Linked DNA regions of Pseudoxanthobacter soli DSM 19599. The protein of the gene in region 2 binds, or shares a complex with, the protein of the main gene of each other region. Links are inferred from orthologs where the notes say so. Each region holds a gene or a part of one and is shown on either strand. Other genes may lie near its edges. The genes, in order: BUF17_RS05585 and uvrB.

Region 1 (10,529 bases), on a different replicon or contig from region 2:
GCGTCCACCTCTTCGGACACCTCCCGCTTGGTGGCGAGCAGGGCTGCGAAGCGGGCCTCGAAGTCTGGCTGTCGGGTGGAAATGCGGATCGCCAAGTCAACCTGCCGAAAGTTTCAGGCCAAGAAGGCCGAGAAGAACGGGAAGAACAGATCGGAGAATGCGGGGCGGAACGCCGTGCGCCGGCCGTGCGGCCGACCGCGGCGTATGGCGGCTTAGTCGCTCGCTTCGTGCTCGGGCCGCGCACGCGCCGCCCAGGCTCCGCCGAGATCGGCGAGCCGGGCCTCGATGCACTCGACCTCGAGACGGATGCGTCCGCCACCGGCAAAATGAAGGGTGACGACGCCGGCCGGTTCGTCGCTGGCGGCGAAGGTGACCGCCAGCAGCACGGCCACCGTCTTGTCGTCCTCCGGCCGGATGCCTGTCGACACCACCCTGGAAACGCGGTCGAAATGAAGGACGGCGGCGCGCCGCTCGTCGGCCCTGTCGCCGACGCGGAGCGCCTTCTCCCAGGCGAAACGGTTGAGCGGCAGCACGAAACGGCGCTCGCCGGCGAGCCAGCGGGCAAGACCCGGCCGGGTCACGGCATCCTGCACATGGGCGGAAACGATCGCGAGATCTTCCGCATCGAGCGCGATGAGCTTGATCACATCCATGAGGCTGGCACCGGATAATCCCTTCCGGCGGTAGTTAGTCCGTTCGCCGTGCGCGTGCAAGGCGCTCGGCCGCAGGACAGACGAACGGATAACGGGCAACGGCGAAGGCGGCGGCGCGTGCCGCCCCGCATCAGGCCGACAGGCGCTCGATCTCGGCGCCGCAGCGCGAGAGCTTGTCTTCCAGCCGCTCGAAGCCGCGGTCGAGATGGTAGACGCGATTGACCGTCGTCTCGCCCTCGGCCGCAAGGCCGGCGATCACCAGCGACACCGAGGCGCGCAGGTCCGTCGCCATCACCGGCGCGCCCTTCAGGCGCTCCACGCCGGTGATCGTCGCCGTCTCGCCGTCGAGGCGGATGTCGGCGCCGAAGCGGGCCAGCTCCTGCACGTGCATGAAGCGGTTCTCGAAGATGGTCTCGGTGATGTGCGACACGCCCTTGGCCTTCGTCATCAGCGCCATGAGCTGGGCCTGAAGGTCGGTCGGAAAGCCCGGGAAAGGCGCGGTCGTGACCTCGACCGGGTCGATGCCGTGTCCGTTGCGGCGAACGCGGATGCCGTGGTTGAGAACGTCGATCTCGGCGCCGGCCCCGCGCAGCACGTCCAGCACGGCATCGAGCAGGTCGGCGCTCGCCCCGTCGAGGGTCACATCGCCACCGGCCATGGCCACAGCCATGGCATAGGTGCCGGTCTCGATGCGGTCGGGCAGCACGCGGTGGCGGGCGCCGGACAGGCGCGGCACGCCGGAAATGTGGATCTCGCTGGTTCCCGCGCCCTCGATGCGCGCGCCCATGGCGGTGAGGCAGCGGGCGAGGTCGGCGATCTCCGGCTCGCGGGCGGCGTTCTCGATCACGGTGTCGCCCTTGGCGAGCGTGGCGGCCATCATCACCGTGTGGGTGGCACCGACGGAGACCTTCGGGAACGTCACCCGCCCGCCGGCCAGCCCCTTCGGCGCACGGGCGACTGCGTAGCCGCCCTCGATGTCGATCTCGGCGCCGAGCTGCTTCAGGCCGGAGATGAAGAAATCGACCGGCCGGGTGCCGATGGCGCAGCCGCCGGGCAGCGACACCCGCGCCTCGCCCATGCGCGCGAGCAGCGGGCCGATCACCCAGAAGCTCGCCCGCATCTTCGAGACGAGTTCATAGGGAGCGGTGGTGTCGACGATGGCGCGGGCGGACAGGTCGACCGTCTGGCCGGTCATGTCGTCCTGGCCGTTGCGCTTGCCCTGGATGGCGTGATCGACGCCGTGATTGGAGAGGATCTGGAACAGAAGCTGCACGTCGCGCAGGCGCGGCAGATTTTCCAGCGTCAGCGTCTCGTCCGTCAGGAGACCCGCGATCATCAGCGGCAGGGCCGCATTCTTCGCGCCCGAGATCGGAATGGTGCCGTTAAGGGGCGCGCCGCCGACGATCCTGATCTTGTCCATGAAATTCCGTGTTCCCGAAGCCGCCGGGCCGGCCTGCTTTCCCGAATGGATCCGCGTACTCCAGCCCGGGCCGGGACGCAAGCACCGTCAGCGTGGCCGGAACGCGATCGCGGCCGCGACCATCCAGGCGTAGGAGACGAACTCTGTGCTCTCCTCCCACCGGTCGGCGGCGGCGTGGGTGATCCGGAAGTAGCCCTTGTCGAACGGCCAGCCGGCGAGCGCGAACACGAAGGCGATGATCAGGCATATGCCGACGGGGCTTGCGATCATGCGCAGCCCCGCGATCACGGCGTCGAAGAACGCATGGCGATAGATCGCGAGCACGATCAGCATCGCGAGGCCGAGCAGCAGGTGCGGCGCCCATCCGTTGATCGCGAAGGTCAGCCACGCCGGGGCCTTGGTCAGGCCGAGATCGAGTTCGCGGTCGGCCATCGCGAGGCTCAGCAATGCGAAGCCGAACGCGACAAGCCGGATCTCGGGCCTTTGGGAGACGACCGCACCGACCACGAAGATCGCAGCGGCCGCGACGAGCAGCACGACCTGCGCGTCCTCGATCGGTCCGTTCTCGACGAACCAGGCATCGGGGATCATCGTCAGCAAGCCGGCCACCACCATGACCGCGAGCACGCTGGACACGAACAGCACCAACCAGAGACCGACGGATGTCGCCGAAACCGGACGATCCGCCGACGCCGCGCGCAAACAACCCATACCGTGTCCCTTCCGAGCGAGGCTGGCCGCCCATCCGGACGCACCGCTTTGTACGCAATGCACGTTCCGGCCGATCCGCGGCCGACGCTCCGAGATCGATTCCGAGGGCCATTGCCCGCCGCAGGGAGCACCGCGCGGCACGAACGATTTCGTAAGCTAATATTATTGTATGCGCCCGGGGATTTCCCGTGTCCAGAGCGGCGGCCGGAACGGATGCCCGTCCGTCGGACGCAGACGGCGGTCCCGGCTCAAAGCCGTTCCACGAACGAATCCAGCACCTTCTTCCGGCCGGCCTTGTCGAAATCGACCGTCAGCTTGTTTCCATCGACAACCGCAACGGATCCGTTTCCAAATTTCTGGTGGAAAACCCGCGCGCCCACCGTGAAGTCCGAGCCGCCGTCGACCACGCTCTTGGCGACCAGCTCGCCCTCGATGGTCGCGCCGCCGGACCTCAGCCGTGCCGCCGGTGCCGACATCGGGCGCGGGCCACCGGAGGCGTCGCGGGTGCGCTCGCGAGCGCGTTCCCAGCCCGGGGTCGTGTAGCGCGAGCCGAAGCTGTCGGAGCGGTCGAATCGGCTCGCGCCGTAGCCGCCATACCCTCCGGCGCCACCGGATTCGCGAACGTTGACGTGGTCCTCCGGCAGTTCGTCGAGAAAGCGCGACGGCACCGAGGTCTGCCACATCCCGTGGACGCGGCGGTTGGACGCGAACCAGACATAGGCGCGCTTGCGCGCCCGGGTGAGGCCGACATAGGCGAGCCGGCGCTCTTCCTCCAGGCCCGCGCGGCCGCCCTCGTCGAGCGAACGCTGGTGGGGGAACAGCCCCTCCTCCCAGCCCGGCAGGAACACGGTGTCGAACTCGAGCCCCTTGGCGCCGTGCAGCGTCATCAGCGTGACGGCATCCTGGTTGGCGTCGCTTTCGGCATCCATCACCAGCGAGACGTGCTCAAGGAAGCTCGTCATCGATTCGAAATCCTGCATGGAACGGATCAGTTCCTTCAGGTTCTCCAGCCGGCCCGGCGCGTCGGCGGAGCGGTCCTGGCGCCACATCTCGGTGTAGCCGGATTCGTCGAGAATGGTCTCGGCCAGTTCGTGGTGCGGGCGGGTGTCGAGATCGGCGCGCCAGTGGGCGAAGGCGCCGAGCAGATCACGCAGGGTGGCGCGGGCCTTGGGCTTGATTTCCTCGGTGTCGATCAGGTCGGCCGCCGCCGCCATCAGCGGAATCCGCCGGGCGCGCGCGGTGTCGTGGCAGAGCTTGATGGTCGCTTCGCCGAGGCCGCGCTTGGGGGTGTTGACGATGCGCTCGAAGGCGAGGTCGTCGGCCGGCTGCACGGTCGCCCGGAAATAGGCGAGCGCGTCGCGGATCTCCATGCGCTCGTAGAAACGCGGGCCGCCGACCACCCGGTAAGGCAGGCCGAGGGTGACGAAGCGGTCTTCGAACTCCCGCATCTGGAACGAGGCGCGCATCAGGATGGCGATCTCGTCGAGCTTGTGGCCCTTGCGCTGCAGGCTCTCGATCTCGTCGCCGATGGCGCGGGCTTCCTCGTTGGAATCCCACGACGAGGCGACCGTGACGAGCGCCGCCTCGGGATCGCGCCGGTCGGTGAACAGCGTCTTGCCGAGCCGGCCCTCGTTGTGGGCGATGAGGTGCGAGGCCGCGGCCAGGATCGGCGCCGTGGACCGGTAGTTCCGTTCGAGGCGGATGACGGCGGCACCCGGGAAATCGTGCTCGAAGCGCAGGATGTTGTCGACCTCGGCGCCGCGCCAGCCATAGATCGACTGGTCGTCGTCGCCGACGCAGCAGATGTTGGGATTGCTCTGCGCGAGAAGGCGCAGCCACAGATATTGCGCGACGTTGGTGTCCTGATACTCGTCGACCAGCATGTAGCGGAAGCGGCGCTGGTAGTCGGCGAGCACGTCCGGGTGGGTGCGGAACAGCCGAATCGGCTCGACCAGGAGGTCGCCGAAATCGACCGCATTCAGCACCTTCAGCCTGTCCTGGTAGGCGGCGTAGAGCTCCTGCCCACGGCCGTTGGCGAAGCCCCTGCCCTCAGAGGCTGGCACCTTGTCCGGCGTCAGGCCGCGGTTCTTCCAGGTGTCGATCAGGGCGGCGAGCTGGCGGGCCGGCCAGCGCTTCTCGTCGAGATTCTCCGCCTGGATGATCTGCTTCATCAGGCGAAGCTGATCGTCGGTGTCGAGAATGGTGAAATCGGACTTCAGCCCCACCAGCTCGGCGTTGCGGCGCAGGATCTTGGTGCCGATGGAATGAAACGTGCCGAGCCAGCCCATCCCTTCGACCGTGCCGCCGACGAGGGCGGAGATGCGATGGCGCATCTCGCGGGCCGCCTTGTTGGTGAAGGTGACGGCGAGGATCTGGTGCGGTGCGGCGCGGCCGGTGGCGATGATGTGGGCGATGCGGGTGGTCAGCACCCGCGTCTTGCCGGTGCCGGCACCGGCGAGCACCAGCACCGGACCATCGACGGTCTCGACCGCGCGGCGCTGCTCGGGATTGAGCCCCTCGAGATAGGCGGGATCGCGCCCGCCGCCACCGAGGGCACGCGCGGCTATTCCGCCCGGCCGGGGCGCGGGCGGCGGCGCGGCATCGCCGAACAGCGGATCGTCGTCGAAGGGGCGGGCGTTCGGCCCGGCGGGAAGCACCATCGGAAAGAGATCGACCTTGAACGAATCTGTGGAACGGATCTCGAACGATATAGGAAAGCCACGCCGAAATCGAAGGGGCGCGCGGCTATTGCGGCCGCGCTTCGCGTGCCACGAAGCGCACCGTCGCAACGGCCAGGATCAGGATCGCGACGTTGGCGAGCCCGAACAGCACGACAGAGATCGGGATCATCACCCCGCCGGCGCCGTTGATGACCATCAGCATCGCCGCGCCGGCGGCAGCCGTCACGCCGAACGAGAACGCCCACCAGGCCGGCGAGAACCACGACACCGCGAACCACGGCATGAGCCGCAGCAGCACGAGATATTGCAGCAGGCCGTAGCCCATCAGCGCATAGGCGAACACCGGCAGCGGCCCGGGCTGAAGGCTGAGATAGGCGACGAGCCCGACCACCGAGGGCGCAAGCTGGATGCCGAGCAGCGGCCGCACCGCCGGCGCCATCGATTCGTGGGCGAACAGCCGCATCCAAACGGTCGATTCGATCGCGAGCCACGAGAACAGCCCCGCCCCGAGGAACAGCAGGCCGAGATCGTGCAGGCCGAGCGATGCGCAGGCGATGGCCGAGGCGAAATTGCCGGCGACGAGCGGCAGATAGAGCACCGGCGTCATCGCCTCCGCCGGGCGGCCGCCCTGCCACAGGCTGCCGACCCGCCAGATCACGAACCCGACATGGCCGACGATGCCGACGGCGAAGAACGCCCACGCGGCCGCCATCGAATAGGGCCGCACGCCCGGCACCAGCAGCAGCGTGGCGACGAAGGCGAGGCCCCAGAAGCAGCACTGGATCGGGTGAGCCAGCTCCGCGGCGAGGTCGTCGGGGTGGCGCAGGTGGCGCAGCACGAACGCGACGGCGAGCACCACCCAGATCACGCAGGAAAGCGCGATGATCGCCTCGCCGACCGGCGCCGGCACCCCCCACAGCCGCGTGGCGAGCCGCCACACGCCGCCGAGGCCGACGAGCCCGAGCACGATGGAAAAGAACGACGACGGCAGGCGGTCGAAGCGCATTTCGGGCCTTTCCGGAAGCCGGACGATAGAAGCCGACGTGACCTTTTGGGGGATCAGACGAACTCCGCCGCCGTGCGGTGGATGAGGGCGTGGCGGCGGGCGAGCAGGTCGATGTCGTCCATGTAGCCGCCGGCGATCACGGCGGCGAGCGGCACGCCGGCCTCGCGCACCGCGTCGATCACGAACCGGTCGCGCTCGACGAGGCCGGCGTCCGTCAGCGCGAGACGGCCGAGCTTGTCGTCGCGATGAGGATCGACCCCGGCGAGATAGAACACGATATCCGGCCGGTGGTTGACGACCGCTTTCGGCACGATCTCGCGCACCAGCGCGACATAATCCCGGTCGCCGGTGTCGTCCGGCAGCGGGGCGTCGAGGTCCGAGCGCTCCTTCTCCGCCGGATAGTTCTTCTCCGCATGGATCGAGAGCGTGAACACCTCCGGCACCTGCGAGAAGATCTCGGCGGTTCCGTCGCCCTGATGCACATCGCAATCCACCACCAGCGCGCGCTCGATCCGCCCCTCGGCAAGAAGGGCTCGGATCGCCACCGCCACGTCGTTGAACACGCAGAACCCCGCACCGCCGGAGCGGCGCGCGTGGTGGCTGCCGCCCGCGGTGTTGGCGGCGATGCCGTGGGCGAGCGCGAGGCGGGCGGCGAGCACCGTGCCGGACGTCGCCATCCGGCCGCGGCGGGTCACCGTCTCCGTCATCGGGAAGCCGATCCGCCGCGCCACGTCGCGGGGCACGTCGGACGCGAACACCTGCTCGACATAAGTCTCGTCGTGGACGCGGGCGAACCACTCGAACGGGGCCGGCTCGGGAACGTGGAATCCGTCCGCCCCCGTCACAAGCCCCTCCTCCACCAGCACTTCCGCGAGTCGGCGGAACTTGCCCATGGGAAAACGATGATCGGCGCCGATCTCGGCGTGATAGTCGGAATGATGGACGATCGGCAGGGGCATCGGGGCCATCCCGGGCTGAGCACGAACCGGATGTGAGGAAGCGTGTGCAGGATAGAGGGGACGGGCATCGGGCGAAACCGGCTTTCATCGCCCTTCAGGCACGCCCCGATGGCACGACAACAGGCTTGAATTCTTCCAGACGGAAGCGCCTGATTGGCCCGGCGGGCTTTGCGGCGGGCTCCCGACCGTGTCCGCCCCTCCCCCCACGCGTCCGCACTCCCGACCATGCCGGCCTTTATGACACCTCACGAAGCGACCCAACCGGCCGGCGCGACGCGCCCCTCCTCCGTCGGCCATCGCACGGTGCTCGCGATCGCAGTGCCGATGACGCTCGCGCACCTGTCGACGCCCCTCGTCGGCATCGTCGACGGCGCCCTGATCGGCTGGACAGGCGACGCGGCGATGATGGGCGGCATCGCCGTCGGTGCGCTGGCGTTCGACATCCTGTTCTCGTTCTTCTCGTTCCTCCGTATGGGCACGACAGGCCTTGCCGCGCAGGCCTTCGGGGCCGGCGACAAAACCGAGCAGCGGGCTGTGCTGGCCCGCGCGCTGATGGCCGCGGTCGTGCTTGGCGCCGGGCTTGTCGTGTGCGCGGTGCCGCTGTGCTGGGCGTTCGTCACCGCGATCGGGGCAAGCCCGGCGGTGAACACCGCCTTCGCCGGCTATTTCATGGTGCGCATCCTCGCCGCCCCGCTCACCCTGCTCAATTATTCCGTGCTCGGCTGGGTGGTCGGCATCGGCCGCGCCGGCATCGGCCTCGCACTGCAACTGCTGCTCAACGGCGTCAACATGGCCGCCGGGGTGGCGTTGGTGTGGGGGCTCGGCCTCGGTACTGCCGGCGCCGGCGGCGCGGCCGTCGCGGCGGAGGCCGTCGCCGCCATAGCGGGGATCGTGGTGGTGATCGTGCTCACCCGCGGCGGCGCCTGGCCGGCGTGGGCGCGGCTCGCCGAGCGGCGCGCGGTCGTCGCGACCTTCGCCGTCAACCGCGACATCATGATCCGCTCGGTCGCGCTTACCGCCGCCCTCGGCTTCTTCACCGCCCAGGGCGCCCGGCATGGCGACGTGGTGCTGGCGGCCAACGCGGTCCTGTTCAATCTGGTGCTTGCCGGATCCTATTTCCTCGACGGCCTCGCCACCGCCGCCGAACAGCTCGCGGGACGCGCGATCGGCGCCCGCCGGCCGGATGATTTCCGCCGCGCGGTGACGCTTTCGGTCGGCTGGGGCTTCTTCATGGCGGGCATTCTCACGGCGATCTTCGCCCTCGGCGGCCCGACGCTCATCGACCTGATGACCGCCTCGCCGGAGGTGCGCGAGATGGCCCGGCACTATCTGTTCTGGGTGCTGCTGGCGCCGGCTTTCGGCGTGCTCGCCTTCGAGCTCGACGGGGTCTTCATCGGCGCGACGTGGTCGAGCACCATGCGCGACATGATGCTGGTCTCGCTCGCCGGCTATTTCGCGCTCTGGGCCGTGCTGGCGCCGCTGTTCGGCAACCACGGACTGTGGGCGGCGCTGATCGGCTTCTTCGGCCTGCGCGGTCTGACGCTGGCCGCCTGCCTGCCGCGCCGGCTGAAGCGGGCCTTCGCCGCTGCCCCCTACGCCCCCCTTGCCGCCCACTCCGCCGCCTCGCACCCGACCGCCTGATCGAGCGAGGCGAGGCCGCGGCGGCGCAGTTCGGCGGAAAGCCCGTTGAGGATCGCGCCCACGAGCTCCGGCCCCTCGTAGACGAGCCCGGTATAGAGCTGCAGCAGGCTCGCGCCCGCGGCGATCTTGGCGAAGGCGGTTTCGGGCGAATCGATGCCGCCGACGCCGACGAGCGGCAGCCGCGTGCCGAGCCTGAGGCGGAACTTCGCCAGCACCTGCGTCGAGAGCGGGAACAGCGGCCGGCCGGAAAGCCCGCCAGTCTCGCGCGCCGCCGGCTCGCGCAGCCCGGGCCGGGTGATGGTAGTGTTCGACACGATGAGCCCGTCGAGCGCGGTCGCAGAGACCGTCTCGACCACGTCGTCGATACCCTCGTCGGTCAGATCCGGCGCGACCTTGAGAAGGACCGGCACCCGCCGGCCGTGGCGCTCCGCCGCCGCGTCGCGTGCCGCGAGCACCCGCACCAGTAAAGCGCCGAGCGCGTCCTTCGCCTGAAGGTCGCGCAGGCCCGGCGTGTTGGGCGAGGAGACGTTCACGGTGAAATAGGAGGCGACGTCGGCGAAGCGCTCGATGCCGAGCACGTAGTCGCCGATGCGGTCCTCCGAATCCTTGTTGGCGCCGACATTGATGCCGACGATTCCGGGTCGGCCGGCGCGGGCCGCAAGCCGCCGGCGCGCGCCCTCGTGGCCGCCGCTGTTGAAGCCGAGCCGGTTGATGACGCCGTGGTCCGCGGGCAGGCGGAACATGCGCGGACGGGGATTGCCGGGCTGCGGCTTCGGCGTGATCGTGCCGATCTCGGTGAAACCGAAGCCGAGGGCGAGCAGCGCGTCGGGCACTTCGGCATCCTTGTCGAACCCGGCCGCCATGCCGAGCGGGTTCGGGAAATCGAGCCCGAACAGCGACACCCGCAAGGCCGGGTCGCGGCGGGCCGTGGGCGCACGCAGGAGGCCGGAGGAGAGCGCCGACACGGTCAGGCGATGGGCCTGTTCCGGGTCCATGCGAAACAGGAGCGACCGGGCGAAGCCGCGATAGAGATCGATCATCGCGGCGTCCTCAGGGCAGCAGGCCGGAGAAGTCGTGGCGGCCGTCCGCGCCGAGCGGAAGCGCGTTCACGACTATCACCGCCGACAGCGGCAGCGGCCCATAGAGGTGGGGGAACAGCGCGCCGCCGCGGGACGGCTCGTATTTCAGCGCCGCCGCGATTGCCGCGGTATCGACCGCAACCAGCACCAGATCGTCGCGGCCGGCGAAATGGCGGGCCGCCGTTTCCGCGACCTGCCCGGCGGTGGAGAAGTGGATGTAGCCGTCGGCGAGGTCGATCGCCGCGCCGTCGAACCGGCCGGCCGCTTCCGCCGCCGCCCACTCCTGCCGCCCCGCGATCTTGTAGATCACTGCATCCGCCATCCGGTCTTCCCTTTCAGCCCTTCCAGCCCCTCGCGCGGCGGACCCTAGAGCATATCC
Region 2 (10,886 bases):
CCTCACCGCCCGGCCGGACCACGCGGGCGCATTCGTCCAGCACCCGTTCCGGCGACTGCACCAGCGTGATGACGAACTGCGCCACCACGCAGTCGAAGCTGGAATCCGGGAAGGCGAGGTCGTGGGCATCCATCTGCGCCAGCGCCTTGACCTGGGGGAACCGGCCGGTGCCAGCCTTCTGGCGCGCCTTTTCCAGCATCGGCTCCGACAGGTCGATGCCGGTGATCTCGGTGGAAGCATCATAATCGGGGAAGGACAGCCCGGTACCGACGCCGATTTCGAGGATGCGGCCGCCGACCCGGCCGGCCGCCTGGGCGGCGGCGCGGCGCCCGGCGAGGAACACCGGGCCGATGATGGCATCGTAGACGGGCGCCCAGCGGGCATAGGCCTTCTCGACCATGTGATGCTCGAGGTCCGCCGTGGAATGAACCGCGATCGACGGGGTGCGATCCCTGTCCGCCGTGCCGGATGTCGCTGCGCTCTTCATCATGCCTCTCGCAAACGGAACGGTCACGAACGCGACGGCCTTCCGGCCGCCCGCGCGCGACACTCACCGGAGCGCGGGCAGCGGGCACGGGCGGCGCCCGGCCACGCGGATGCGCTCCGCATTTCAACAGCTTGAGCATTCCCGTCATCCGGACCGGTACGATCCCGACGAACCATGCCTAGCGCGGCATTGTGACAGTTGCTGAGTGGCACCCGCCGACATTGCCGGTGGACCGGCCGGGCATGGCATCAGATTCCATTTGTACCTGTTTTGTTCTTATGGAATCCATAGCCGGATGGAGCATGGAACCACGAGCGTCCGTCCCGGCCAGCGGGGCGAGCCCCGTTCCGGCGCCGGGCGAATCGGTGACGGGGTCACGCGAGACGCGGCCAGACGGGATTTGGCCAGGCGAGATGCGAGCCAAGCGGGATGCGGGCCAAGTGGGATTTGGCCAAGCGGGATGCGGGCCAAGCGGGATGCAAAACCGAAAGCGAGCGGGCACGGCGATGAACGAACCCATGGATCGGAGCGGATGGACCGAGCGACCGCCGGTGGACGAAGTCGAGGATTTCATCGTGGAATCGGGCGGCGCGTGGCGGGCCGTTCGCCTGCTGCTCGACGAGGTGGCGCTGCTGCAGGCCGAACGCGACTTCATGGCCGCGCAGGTATCCGCCGGCTATGTGCGGCGGCCGCCCTGAGCCCATGCGTTCAGACCGGAAAGCGCTCGCGCGCATGTCCCGTTCAGATCAAACCGATCTGAACGACAAGCAAATGCTCAAGCTTTTGAATCCGGAGCGTTTTCCTGTCGATCCGATGTTTCCATCAGATCGGAAAGCGCTCCGAAGCACGATCAGGCGTGACGACGCCCCGGCGGCCCGAGGGGCCGAAGGCGATCTTCGGTCATCGCGATCGGAAGCGGAAATCTGGAGCGGGTGATGGGAATCGAACCCACGACATACAGCTTGGGAAGCTGTCGTTCTACCACTGAACTACACCCGCGCAGCCGGCATCGGAGGCGCATCGCCCTCTCTGCGGCGGGCCGCCGGCAGGCATCTCGTCCGCCCTGCGACCGTGTTCTTCGATAACCGATCTCCGCGCGGCTGTCATCAGGCAGAACGCGCGGCGAGAGCGGGACGCGGGTTTCAGGGCTGGACGGCAGTGGATTTCCCGGTGATGCCGGGCACGGCCCGCCGGGTGGCCCGGCCGACATCGACGCCCGGCAGGCCGGGTCCGGTCGGAACCGCGACGCCGGCTTCGGGCGGCGCGGCCGCGCCGGACAGGTCCACACCGGAAAGGTCGACACCCGAAAGGTCGACGCTGCCGACCGGGACGGCGCGCACCTGCACGGCGGCCGAAGCGACGCCCCCGGCCCCGGCCGGCGGGGGCGGCGCCGTGCGGGCGAGGTCGCGCCCGGCCGCGGCGATGGCGCCGGAAACGTCGAGCGCGGTGGTGAAGCTGCCCTTGCGCTCGTCATAGGGCGCCCCGGCGAGTTTCGGATTGCGCCACGGACCGGTGGAGATGGTGATGCCGCGCAGCACCAGCGGGCCGCCGCCCTGCCCGCCATCGAGGCGCATCAGGTTCGCACCGCCCGAGGACGAGCCGGTGGCATCGCAATCGGTGCGGAACGGCTGCGCCGGGCCGGAGGCACCGGCCGCGCCGGCGCTTCCCGGCGTGGCAGCGGGATTGGGTGTGGTGGTGGACTTGGGTGTGGGGGTGGGCTTGGGTGTGGTGGGCTTGAGAGCCGGCACCTTCCTGATCACGCAGCCCTGCGCCACCGGCACGCCCTTGTCGACCTCCTTCGCCATGCCCGCCGGGTGGGCGGTGATGACGACGAGACGTTCCCCCACGGCGGGCGGCGCCTCCGCGGCGCCGAACGGAACGGCCCCGGCGACCGGCGCGGCGAGCCGCACGACCGCATAGTCCTCCGCCGAGCCGGGCTTCGGACGGGCGGCCCCGAAGCGAGCATAGCCGTCGACGGTGACGAGATCGACCACCACCGGATCGGCGTCCTGGTTCTTGAAGAAGCATTTCGAGCGCGGCCGGCCCGAGGGCTCGAACAGGATGTGCGCGGCGGTCAGCACCTGCGCGCCGTCGAGAAACAGCACGCCCGTGCCCATCGACGGCGACGGCGACAGGCAGCCGACGAAGCCGGTCGCCTTGCGGATGCGGGCGACCTCGGCGGCGTCGAGCCCGAGCCGGCCCGCGGCGGCAATCAGGGACTCCCGGTCGTCCGCGCCGTCGATGACGTTGGCGGCGGCGCTTGCGGCGAGGCCCCACACGCCCGCCGCCAGACAGAGAAGCGCCGCGCGTCGCGCGGGCCGAGGCCTGCCATCGGATCGGTTCGTCCTCTGCACCGCCCCTGCCCCCGTTATCGCCGGCGGGAACTGGCGCGGGTGCCCGGCTTGCCGCCGGAGGATTGCCCGCCGCGGGCGCCGCGCGGCTTGAAATTGGCGGTGCCGGGATCGGGCCGCTCGGGCAGCGGAGCGTCGAGGCCGAGGGGGATTTCGCGGTCGGTGCCTGGCCCCATATCGTCGAGATCCGGCGCGCGGACCTTGGAGCCCGCGCCGGGCTTCGGCGGCAGGTTGGCGCTGGAGCCGTAACGGCGTTCGCCCTTGAACCGGCCGGCGGAGGCTTCCACCTCCGCCTGACGGCCGAGCGGATCGTCGGCAACCGCGAGTTCGGTCGCCTGCAGCCGCTTGAGCTCGTCGCGCAGGCGGGCGGCTTCCTCGAACTCCAGGTTGGCGGCGGCGTCGCGCATCCGCTTCTCCAGGTCCGCCATGTGGGCCTTGAGATTGTGGCCGACCAGCGCGCCTTCGTCGGCGAAGCCGGCATCGACCGTGACGCGGTCGCGCTCGTAGACCGAATCGAGGATGTCGCCGATCGCCTTCTTCACCGATTCCGGCGTGATGCCGTGCTCGGCATTGTAGGCGAGCTGCTTGTCGCGGCGGCGGCTGGTTTCCGCGATCGCCCGCTCCATCGAGCCGGTCATCCTGTCGGCATAGAGCAGCACCCGGCCGTCGACATTGCGCGCCGCGCGGCCGATGGTCTGGACCAGCGACGTCTCGGAGCGCAGGAAGCCTTCCTTGTCGGCATCGAGGATCGCCACCAGCGCGCATTCCGGTATGTCGAGACCCTCGCGCAGCAGGTTGATGCCGACCAGCACGTCGAAGGCGCCGAGGCGCAGGTCGCGGATGATCTCGATGCGCTCCAGCGTGTCGATGTCGGAGTGCATGTAGCGCACCCGGACGCCGTGCTCGTGGAGATATTCGGTGAGATCCTCGGCCATGCGCTTCGTCAGCACCGTGACGAGGCTGCGATAGCCGCGGGCGGCCACCGCGCGCACCTCGCCGAGGAGATCGTCCACCTGCGCCTTGGCGGGGCGGATTTCCACCGGCGGATCGACCAGACCGGTCGGGCGGATGACCTGCTCGGCAAACACGCCGCCGGCTTCCTCCATCTCCCACGCTGCCGGCGTGGCGCTGACGGCGACCGTCTGCGGCCGCATCGCATCCCATTCCTCGAAGCGCAGCGGCCGGTTGTCCATGCACGACGGCAGGCGGAAGCCGTATTCGGCGAGCGTCGCCTTGCGGCGGAAGTCGCCGCGATACATGCCGCCGATCTGGGGCACGGTGACGTGGCTCTCGTCGATGAACACGAGCGCGTTGTCGGGCAGATATTCGAACAGCGTCGGCGGCGGCTCGCCGGGCAGGCGGCCGGTGAGGTAGCGCGAATAGTTCTCGATGCCGGCGCAGGAGCCGGTCGCCTCCATCATCTCCAGGTCGAACCGGGTGCGCTGCTCCAGCCGCTGGGCCTCCAGCAGCCGGCCGGCCTTTTCCAGCTCCACGAGCCGCGCCTTCAGCTCGTCGCGGATGCTCTTCATCGCCTGGTTGAGGGTCGGCCGCGGCGTCACATAATGCGAGTTGGCGTAGATCTTGACGAATTTCAGCTCGCCGGTGCGGCTGCCGGTCAGGGGATCGAACTCCGTGATGGATTCGATCTCGTCGCCGAACATCGAGACGCGCCAGGCGCGGTCCTCGTAGTGGGCGGGGAAGATCTCCACCGTGTCGCCGCGCACCCGGAAGGTGCCGCGGACGAAATTGATGTCGGCGCGCTTGTATTGCAGGGCGACGAGGTCGGCGAGGAGCTGGCGCTGGTCGATGCGCTCGCCGATCTCGAGGCCGAAGGTCATCGCGGTGTAGGTCTCGACCGAACCGATACCGTAGATGCACGACACCGAGGCGACGATGATGACATCGTCGCGTTCGAGCAGCGAGCGGGTCGCCGAGTGGCGCATCCGGTCGATCTGCTCGTTGATGGAGGATTCCTTCTCGATATAGGTATCCGTGCGCGGAACGTAGGCTTCCGGCTGGTAATAATCGTAGTACGAGACGAAATATTCCACCGCGTTGTCGGGGAAGAACGCCTTGAACTCGCCATAGAGCTGGGCGGCCAGCGTCTTGTTCGGGGCGAGCACCAGCGCCGGGCGCTGGGTGCGCTCGATGACGTTCGCCATGGTGAAGGTCTTGCCGGAGCCGGTGACGCCGAGCAGCACCTGGGTGCGGTCGCCGGAGCCGATGCCCTCGACGAGGTCGGCGATCGCGGTCGGCTGGTCGCCGCGCGGCTCGAACGGCGAGGCCACCTTGAACGGGATGCCGCCTTCCGACTTCTCCGGCCGGGGCGGACGATGCGGCGTCCAAGGCTTGCCGTCGAACTCCTTGCGGCCGTTCTGGATCAGATGTTCGAGGGCGGCGACCGTCGCGGTGACGGCGTTCTGCGGCAGCGCGCCGACATCCTCCAGCGCGATGTCGAGGCCGGCGACGGGGTTGAGGCCGCCGGCGACGCGCGAGCGGGCGTCCGCCGCCTCGCCGCCCTTCGGCCCCGCCTTCGCCTTGCCGCGCGCCTTCGCGGCCGGCGGCGCCTCGGTCTTCGGTCTGGCCGGGCGCGCGGGTTTGGCAGCCGGCTCGGCAGCCGCGGCCGGACCCCAGAGGTGTTCCTCGGCGTCGATGCGCTCGGCGTCGCCCTCGATCTCGGCCGCCCAATCGGACACGGACCCGGTCAGCCGGCCGCGAAGGCTGCGCTGCGGCGCCTCGCCGAACCCGTCCGGCGCGCCCTCGCCGACGCCGGACGAGAAATCCTGAGACGGCAAAGCATCATCGCCGCCGGCATCGGACGGGCGAGCGGACGGGGCGCGGGAACGCGGGGACCGGGTCATGGGCAATCATCCGGGTTCGATCATCCGGGCGTGGCGGACCGGACGCGAGGCAAGCCGGCTCGAATCCGTTCTGGAAAAAATTCCTATAGCACGATCCGCGCTGCCGGTGCAGTCCCGGGATATGGGTTCTCGGCGCCCGCGCTGCAACCGCCACGCCTTCCTTCCGGGCGCGGCGGCAGAGGGTCCCGCCGACCGGCATTTTGCGAATTGTTCACCATGGCCGCCCTAGAAATGCCGGTCCGTGCCGGCGCGTGCCGCATGCCGGCGGACGAGGCGCGAACGGAGCTTGCGATGACGGACGAGCGGACGAAATCGAGGCTGCGCATCGCCGTGCTGTTCGGCGGCCGTTCCGCCGAGCACGAGGTCTCGGTCATGTCGGCGACCAACGTCATGCGGGCGCTCGATCCGGCGCGGTACGACGCCGTCCCGGTGTTCGTCACCCGCGACGGACGATGGCTGAAGAGCCGGTTCGAGGACGGCAGCCTGTCGCAGCCGGAGCGGGGCACCGAGCTCGTGCTCGTGCCGGGCGGACGCGGCCGGATGCTGGCGCTCCGCGCCGACGGCACGGTTCGCGATCTCGACACGATCGATCTGGTCTTTCCCGTGCTCCACGGCCCCCACGGCGAGGACGGCTCGGTGCAGGGCGCCGCCGAGGTCGCGCGCGTGCCGCTTGTCGGCTGCGGCATCCTCGGCTCGGCCGCCGCGCTCGACAAGGACATCGCCAAGCGGCTGCTCCGGGCCGCGGGCGTTCCGACCGCCCGCGCGGTGGTGATCCGGCCGGGCGACGGGCCCGCGTTCGCGGAGATCGAGCGCGCGCTCGGCCTGCCGGTGTTCGTCAAGCCGGCGCGGCAGGGTTCGTCGGTCGGGGTCAGCAAGGTCGCCGGCGCGGCGGATTACGACGCCGCGCTCGCCGAGGGGTTCCGGCACGACGGCAAGCTGCTCGCGGAGGAATTCGTCGAGGGGCGCGAGGTCGAGTGCAGCGTGCTGGAGGCCGCCGACGGTTCGCTCACCGTGTCGCGGCCGGGCGAGATCGTGCCCGCGGCGAGCCACGGCTTCTACAGCTACGACGCCAAATATGTCGATGCGGACGGCGCGGCCCTCAAGGTGCCGGCCGATCTGCCGGAGGAGACCGAAGCCGCCATCCGCGCGACGGCGGCCGAGGCGTTCCGCGCGGTCGGCTGCGACGGCATGGCCCGGGTCGATTTCTTCCTGAAGCCGGACGGACAGTTCCTCGTCAACGAGGTCAACACCATTCCGGGCTTCACCGACATCAGCATGTATCCGAAGGCGATGGCGGCGAGCGGCATCGGCTATGCCGAGCTGATCGACCGGCTGGTGGCGCACGGCCTCGCACGCGGCGCTTGAGGCGCCGGGAAACCGGAGGTCGGTGGCCAGTGGCCGGATCGCGGAGAAGCGTTCCCTCCGGCTCAATCCTCCAGCGGCCGCGCCTCCTCGGCCAGCATGATCGGCACGCCGTCGCGGATCGGGAAGGCGAGCCGGGCGGCACGCGAGACGAGTTCCTGCGCGCCGGCATCATATTCGAGGGTGGTCTTGGTCAGCGGGCACACCAGAAGCTCCAGAAGCTTCGGATCCACCTTCCGCGGCGGCGCCGCGGCGGGTTCGAACGCCCCGCTCCTGTTCGCTTCGTCGGACAACGTCCTGTCTCCGGTGCAGCCTCGCCGTCCGGATCGGCCGACCCGGACGGAAAGGATCAGTTGATGCGCGGGCCGCCCTCACGGTCGGACTTCACCAGCTCCATCTCGGTGATGGCGATGAGCGTCTCGGAGCGCGCCTTCAGGTCCGGCGCCTCCAGCAGGGCCTGCTTCTCCGCCGGCCCGTAGGGGCTCATCATCGACAATGCGTTGACGAGCACCTCGTTGGAGGCCCGTTCCACGCTCGGCCAGTCGGTCTCCAGCTCGTTGGCGTCGAGATAGGCCCGGAACGTCTCCAGCAGCGTGCCGCGGTCGACATCAGATTCGCGGGAATCCGGCACGAAGTCCTCGGCGAACGAGCGGGTGGTGATGCGGCACAGCCGGAACGGCTTGTCGCTTTCGAGTTCCTCGACGATCTGGAAGCGCGCCACGCCGGTGAGATTGATGACGTAGCGGCCGTCGTCGCTTTCCTGGAACGCGGTGATGCGGCCGGCGCAGCCGACGCCGCACAGCGGCGGACGGTCGTCCAGCTCGTCGTCACCGAGCCCGAGATCGAAGCGCGGCTGCACGATGCCGATCAGCCGGTCGCCGCCCAGCACAGCGTCCACCATCTCCAGATAGCGCGGCTCGAACACGTTGAGCGGCATCTGTCCCCGCGGCAGCAGCAGCGCCCCGGAAAGCGGAAAGACCGGAATCACATCCGGCAGGTTCGTCGGCTGGCGAAGGGACGCTATAGTGCCGGCCATGTCGGCGTCTTCCTCATCGAGATCGGTCCAGCCCTGTCCGTCGGCGGCGCAATAGCGCGGCACCCGGCAACGGCTCGCGCCGTTCAGGAGAACAATACCGACGACAACCGCCGCCGGCCCTCCCGCGTCATCGGATCCTTCGGGCCCCATGCCTCGAAGAACTGCAGCAGCTGCTTGCGCGCGCCGTCCTCGTTCCAGGTGCGGTCGCGGCGGATGATCTCGATCAGGTGATCGAGCGCACCCTGCCGGTCGTTCTGGGCCGCGAGCAACAGCGCCAGATCGAACCGGGCCTGATGGTTGTCGGGGTCGACCTCGACCTCCCGCGCCAGCACGGCGCCGTCGCCGAGATCGGCCGCCTGCTCGGCAAGCTCGATGGCCGCGCGCACCGCCGCCAGCGCCGGATCGTTGGCCTTCTCCGGCGGCACGGCGGCCAGCGTCTCGCGCGCGCCGTCGAGGTCGCCCTCGGCGACGGCGATCTGCGCCAGACCGGCGAAGGCACGCACCGCCTCGGGATCGGCCTCGATCACGGCGGCATAGCGGGCGGTCGCGCCCTCGATGTCGCCGGAGGCGCGCAGCGCATCGGCCTCGTCGAGAACGGCGGCGATGTCCGGGCCGCCGCCGGGGCCGGCGATGCGGTCGATGAAGGCCTGGATCTGGCTTTCCGGCACCGCGCCCATGAAGCCGTCGACCGGCTGGCCGTTGGCGAAGGCGATGACGGCGGGAATGGAGCGGATGCCGAGCTGGCCGGCGATTTCCGGATGGTCGTCGATGTTCATCTTGACGAGGCGGACGCGGCCCTTGGCGGCGCGCACCACCTTCTCGATCACCGGGGCGAGCTGCTTGCACGGGCCGCACCACGGCGCCCAGAAATCGACCAGCACCGGCACCTGGCGCGACGGCGCCAGCACGTCCTGAGCGAAGGTGGCCGTCGTGGTGTTCACCACATCGTCCGCGGCCGCGGAGGGCGCCGCGGCCTTCGCGGGGGCGGCATTGCCGAACAGGAGGGACTCGCTCATGGATCGTCGTCCTTCTTCTTCCGATCGGGCCTCGCGCCCGCGTTCGTCTCGCCGCCGGGATATCCGGAACCCGGCACCCGAAATCTCGTTCCGCCGGGCGATCCGGATCCGCCCCGGGTGCCGCCGCGCGGCCGGAACGGACCGCCGCTCCGGCGACCATCGCATATTTCCGTTCCGGGATGCACCCGGTCCGTTGCCGCTGTCGATGCGGCCGGTCAAATCGTCGCCGGAAACCGGCTGCGGCCGGGCCACCGGCACGCCTTCGGCCCGGCAGACAGATGGGGCCGCGGCGGCGGAATTACAAACCGGCCTCGATCGCCTGCCGGCTCACCGCGACGATCGCCGGGGGATGGCCGACCTCGTCCAGGAAGCGCACCAGATCCGCCCGCGCGATGGTGGTGGTCGCGGTGTTCTCCAGAGGATGAAAATTCAGCACCGGCTCGGCCATCATCGCCGCATCGAGCACGACCTTGACGCGGCCGGCGGTGTCGTTGATCGCGGCGAACGGCGTCACCGAGCCCGGCACCACGCCGAGCACCTCCCACAGGAGTTCGGGCTTGCCGAAGCTCACCTTGCCGCTGCCGCCGATGAGGGTGTGCACCGTCTTCAGCTCGATCTCGGCATCTTCGAGCGCCACCACCAGGAACAGCGCGTCCTTGCGGTCCTTCAGAAAGAGGTTCTTGCAGTGCGCGCCCTCGATGGTGCCGCGCAGCGCGCGGGATTCCTCCACCGTGTGCAGCGGGGGATGATCCGACGTCTTGCTGGCGATGCCGAGGGCGTCGAGGCGGGCGAGGAGGTCGGCACGGGAGAGCGGCATGGCAGACAGCGGCATAGCAGACAGCGGCATGGCAGACACCGGCATGGCGGTTTCCGGACGGGCGGGATCGGCGGTGTTCTGCACCGGGCGCGCCGCGGGAGCAAGCGCGATCCGGCAGGACAACAGAAGCAGGACGACAAGCGGGGCGACACCCAGGACGACACCGACGACGACACGCAGATCCGTCACGCAGGTTCGTGACGCAGGTTCGTCACGCGGGGCCGGCGGCCTTTCGACGGGCTGGCGGCGACGGGCGCCCGCGGTGTCAGTCGCGCGTCATGCGGTAACTCTGCTCGCCGCGACGGTCGAGATCGACGGCGATGCGTCTGTCCACGGCCGGCACCGCGCGCTGGTGGCAGTCCGGCCGCTCGCAGATGCGGCAGCTCACGCCGATGCGGGCGACGTTGACGAGCTTCGGATCGATGTCGCGGGCATAGACGAACTCGTGGGCATGATGCAGCTCGCAGCCGAGCCCGATGGCGAAATGCGCCTGCAGCGCGCCATGGTGGGTGCGCGGCCTGGTCACGCAGCGGGCGAGCGACAGATAGCGCGAGCCATCCGGCAACTCGGCGACCTGCGTCAGGATGCGGTCCGGGCTCTCGAACGCCTCGTGGACGTTCCAGAGCGCGCAGGCCCCGCCGAAGCGGGCGAAATGGAAGCGGGTGGCGCTGTGGCGCTTCACGACGTTGCCTGCGCGGTCGACCTTGACGAAATAGACCGGCACGCCCTTCTCGTCCGGCCGCTGCAGGCTGGAAAGCCGGTGGCCAACCTGTTCGAGGCTGGCGCCGAACAGCCGGGCGAGGCGTTCGAGATCGTGGCGCGTCTCGCGCGCCGCCGCCAGGAAGCGGCGATAGGGCAGCATCAGCGCCGCCGCGGCATAGTTGGCGAGCGCCAGGCGGCAGATGTCCTCGGCGGCGGGGGAGGACAGCCGCGCCTCGGCGATCACCGCGTCGATC

Evidence for each region.
Region 1: the proteins of uvrB (region 2) and BUF17_RS05585 are in contact, whole or in part, in a crystal structure (PDB 7EGT), measured with the Thermus thermophilus proteins. The link is inferred for Pseudoxanthobacter soli DSM 19599 from one-to-one orthologs. Residues at the interface, in WP_096411307.1 of Thermus thermophilus: Glu23, Leu25, Arg26, Asp27, Gly28, Glu29, Arg30, Phe31, Arg55, Glu326, Asp327, Phe328, Glu379, Ser382, Gln383, His398, Gly400, Arg401; in WP_096412145.1 of Thermus thermophilus: His654, Arg656, Phe657, Gln666, Asp668, Glu669, Lys680, Arg681, Leu682, Ser683, Lys685, Tyr686, Ala687.

Annotation. Positions count from the first base shown.
Region 1 is NZ_FRXO01000002.1:241,783-252,311, forward strand. The notes cover bases 2,739-5,782. They hold BUF17_RS05585 (ATP-dependent helicase), read right to left. Parts: upstream 5,445-5,782; coding sequence 3,033-5,444; downstream 2,739-3,032. Other genes in these bases: BUF17_RS05580 (hypothetical protein), read right to left, coding at 2,739-2,784; tehA (dicarboxylate transporter/tellurite-resistance protein TehA), read right to left, coding at 5,530-5,782. Outside these bases: hisD (histidinol dehydrogenase), read right to left, coding at 1-95; BUF17_RS05570 (DUF2948 family protein), read right to left, coding at 213-653; murA (UDP-N-acetylglucosamine 1-carboxyvinyltransferase), read right to left, coding at 784-2,073; more of BUF17_RS05580, read right to left, coding at 2,161-2,738; more of tehA, read right to left, coding at 5,783-6,471; BUF17_RS05595 (histone deacetylase family protein), read right to left, coding at 6,525-7,430; BUF17_RS05600 (MATE family efflux transporter), read left to right, coding at 7,668-9,071; BUF17_RS05605 (quinone-dependent dihydroorotate dehydrogenase), read right to left, coding at 9,023-10,111; BUF17_RS05610 (DUF952 domain-containing protein), read right to left, coding at 10,122-10,472. UniProt on the Escherichia coli protein: A helicase with DNA-dependent ATPase activity. Unwinds DNA duplexes with 3'-5' polarity. Translocates on single-stranded DNA with 3'-5' polarity. Initiates unwinding more efficiently from a nicked substrate than double-stranded DNA.
Region 2 is NZ_FRXO01000003.1:573,899-584,784, reverse strand. Bases 2,656-6,056 are described here. They hold uvrB (excinuclease ABC subunit UvrB), read right to left. Parts: upstream 5,700-6,056; coding sequence 2,856-5,699; downstream 2,656-2,855. Other genes in these bases: BUF17_RS10150 (D-alanine--D-alanine ligase family protein), read left to right, coding at 5,991-6,056; BUF17_RS10160 (S1 family serine peptidase), read right to left, coding at 2,656-2,766. In the rest of the region: BUF17_RS10175 (class I SAM-dependent methyltransferase), read right to left, coding at 1-400; BUF17_RS22905 (hypothetical protein), read left to right, coding at 1,039-1,185; more of BUF17_RS10160, read right to left, coding at 1,630-2,655; more of BUF17_RS10150, read left to right, coding at 6,057-7,064; BUF17_RS10145 (Trm112 family protein), read right to left, coding at 7,127-7,354; BUF17_RS10140 (LON peptidase substrate-binding domain-containing protein), read right to left, coding at 7,411-8,097; trxA (thioredoxin), read right to left, coding at 8,181-9,113; BUF17_RS10130 (prolyl-tRNA synthetase associated domain-containing protein), read right to left, coding at 9,412-10,119; BUF17_RS10125 (helix-turn-helix domain-containing protein), read right to left, coding at 10,196-10,886. UniProt on the Escherichia coli protein: The UvrABC repair system catalyzes the recognition and processing of DNA lesions. A damage recognition complex composed of 2 UvrA and 2 UvrB subunits scans DNA for abnormalities.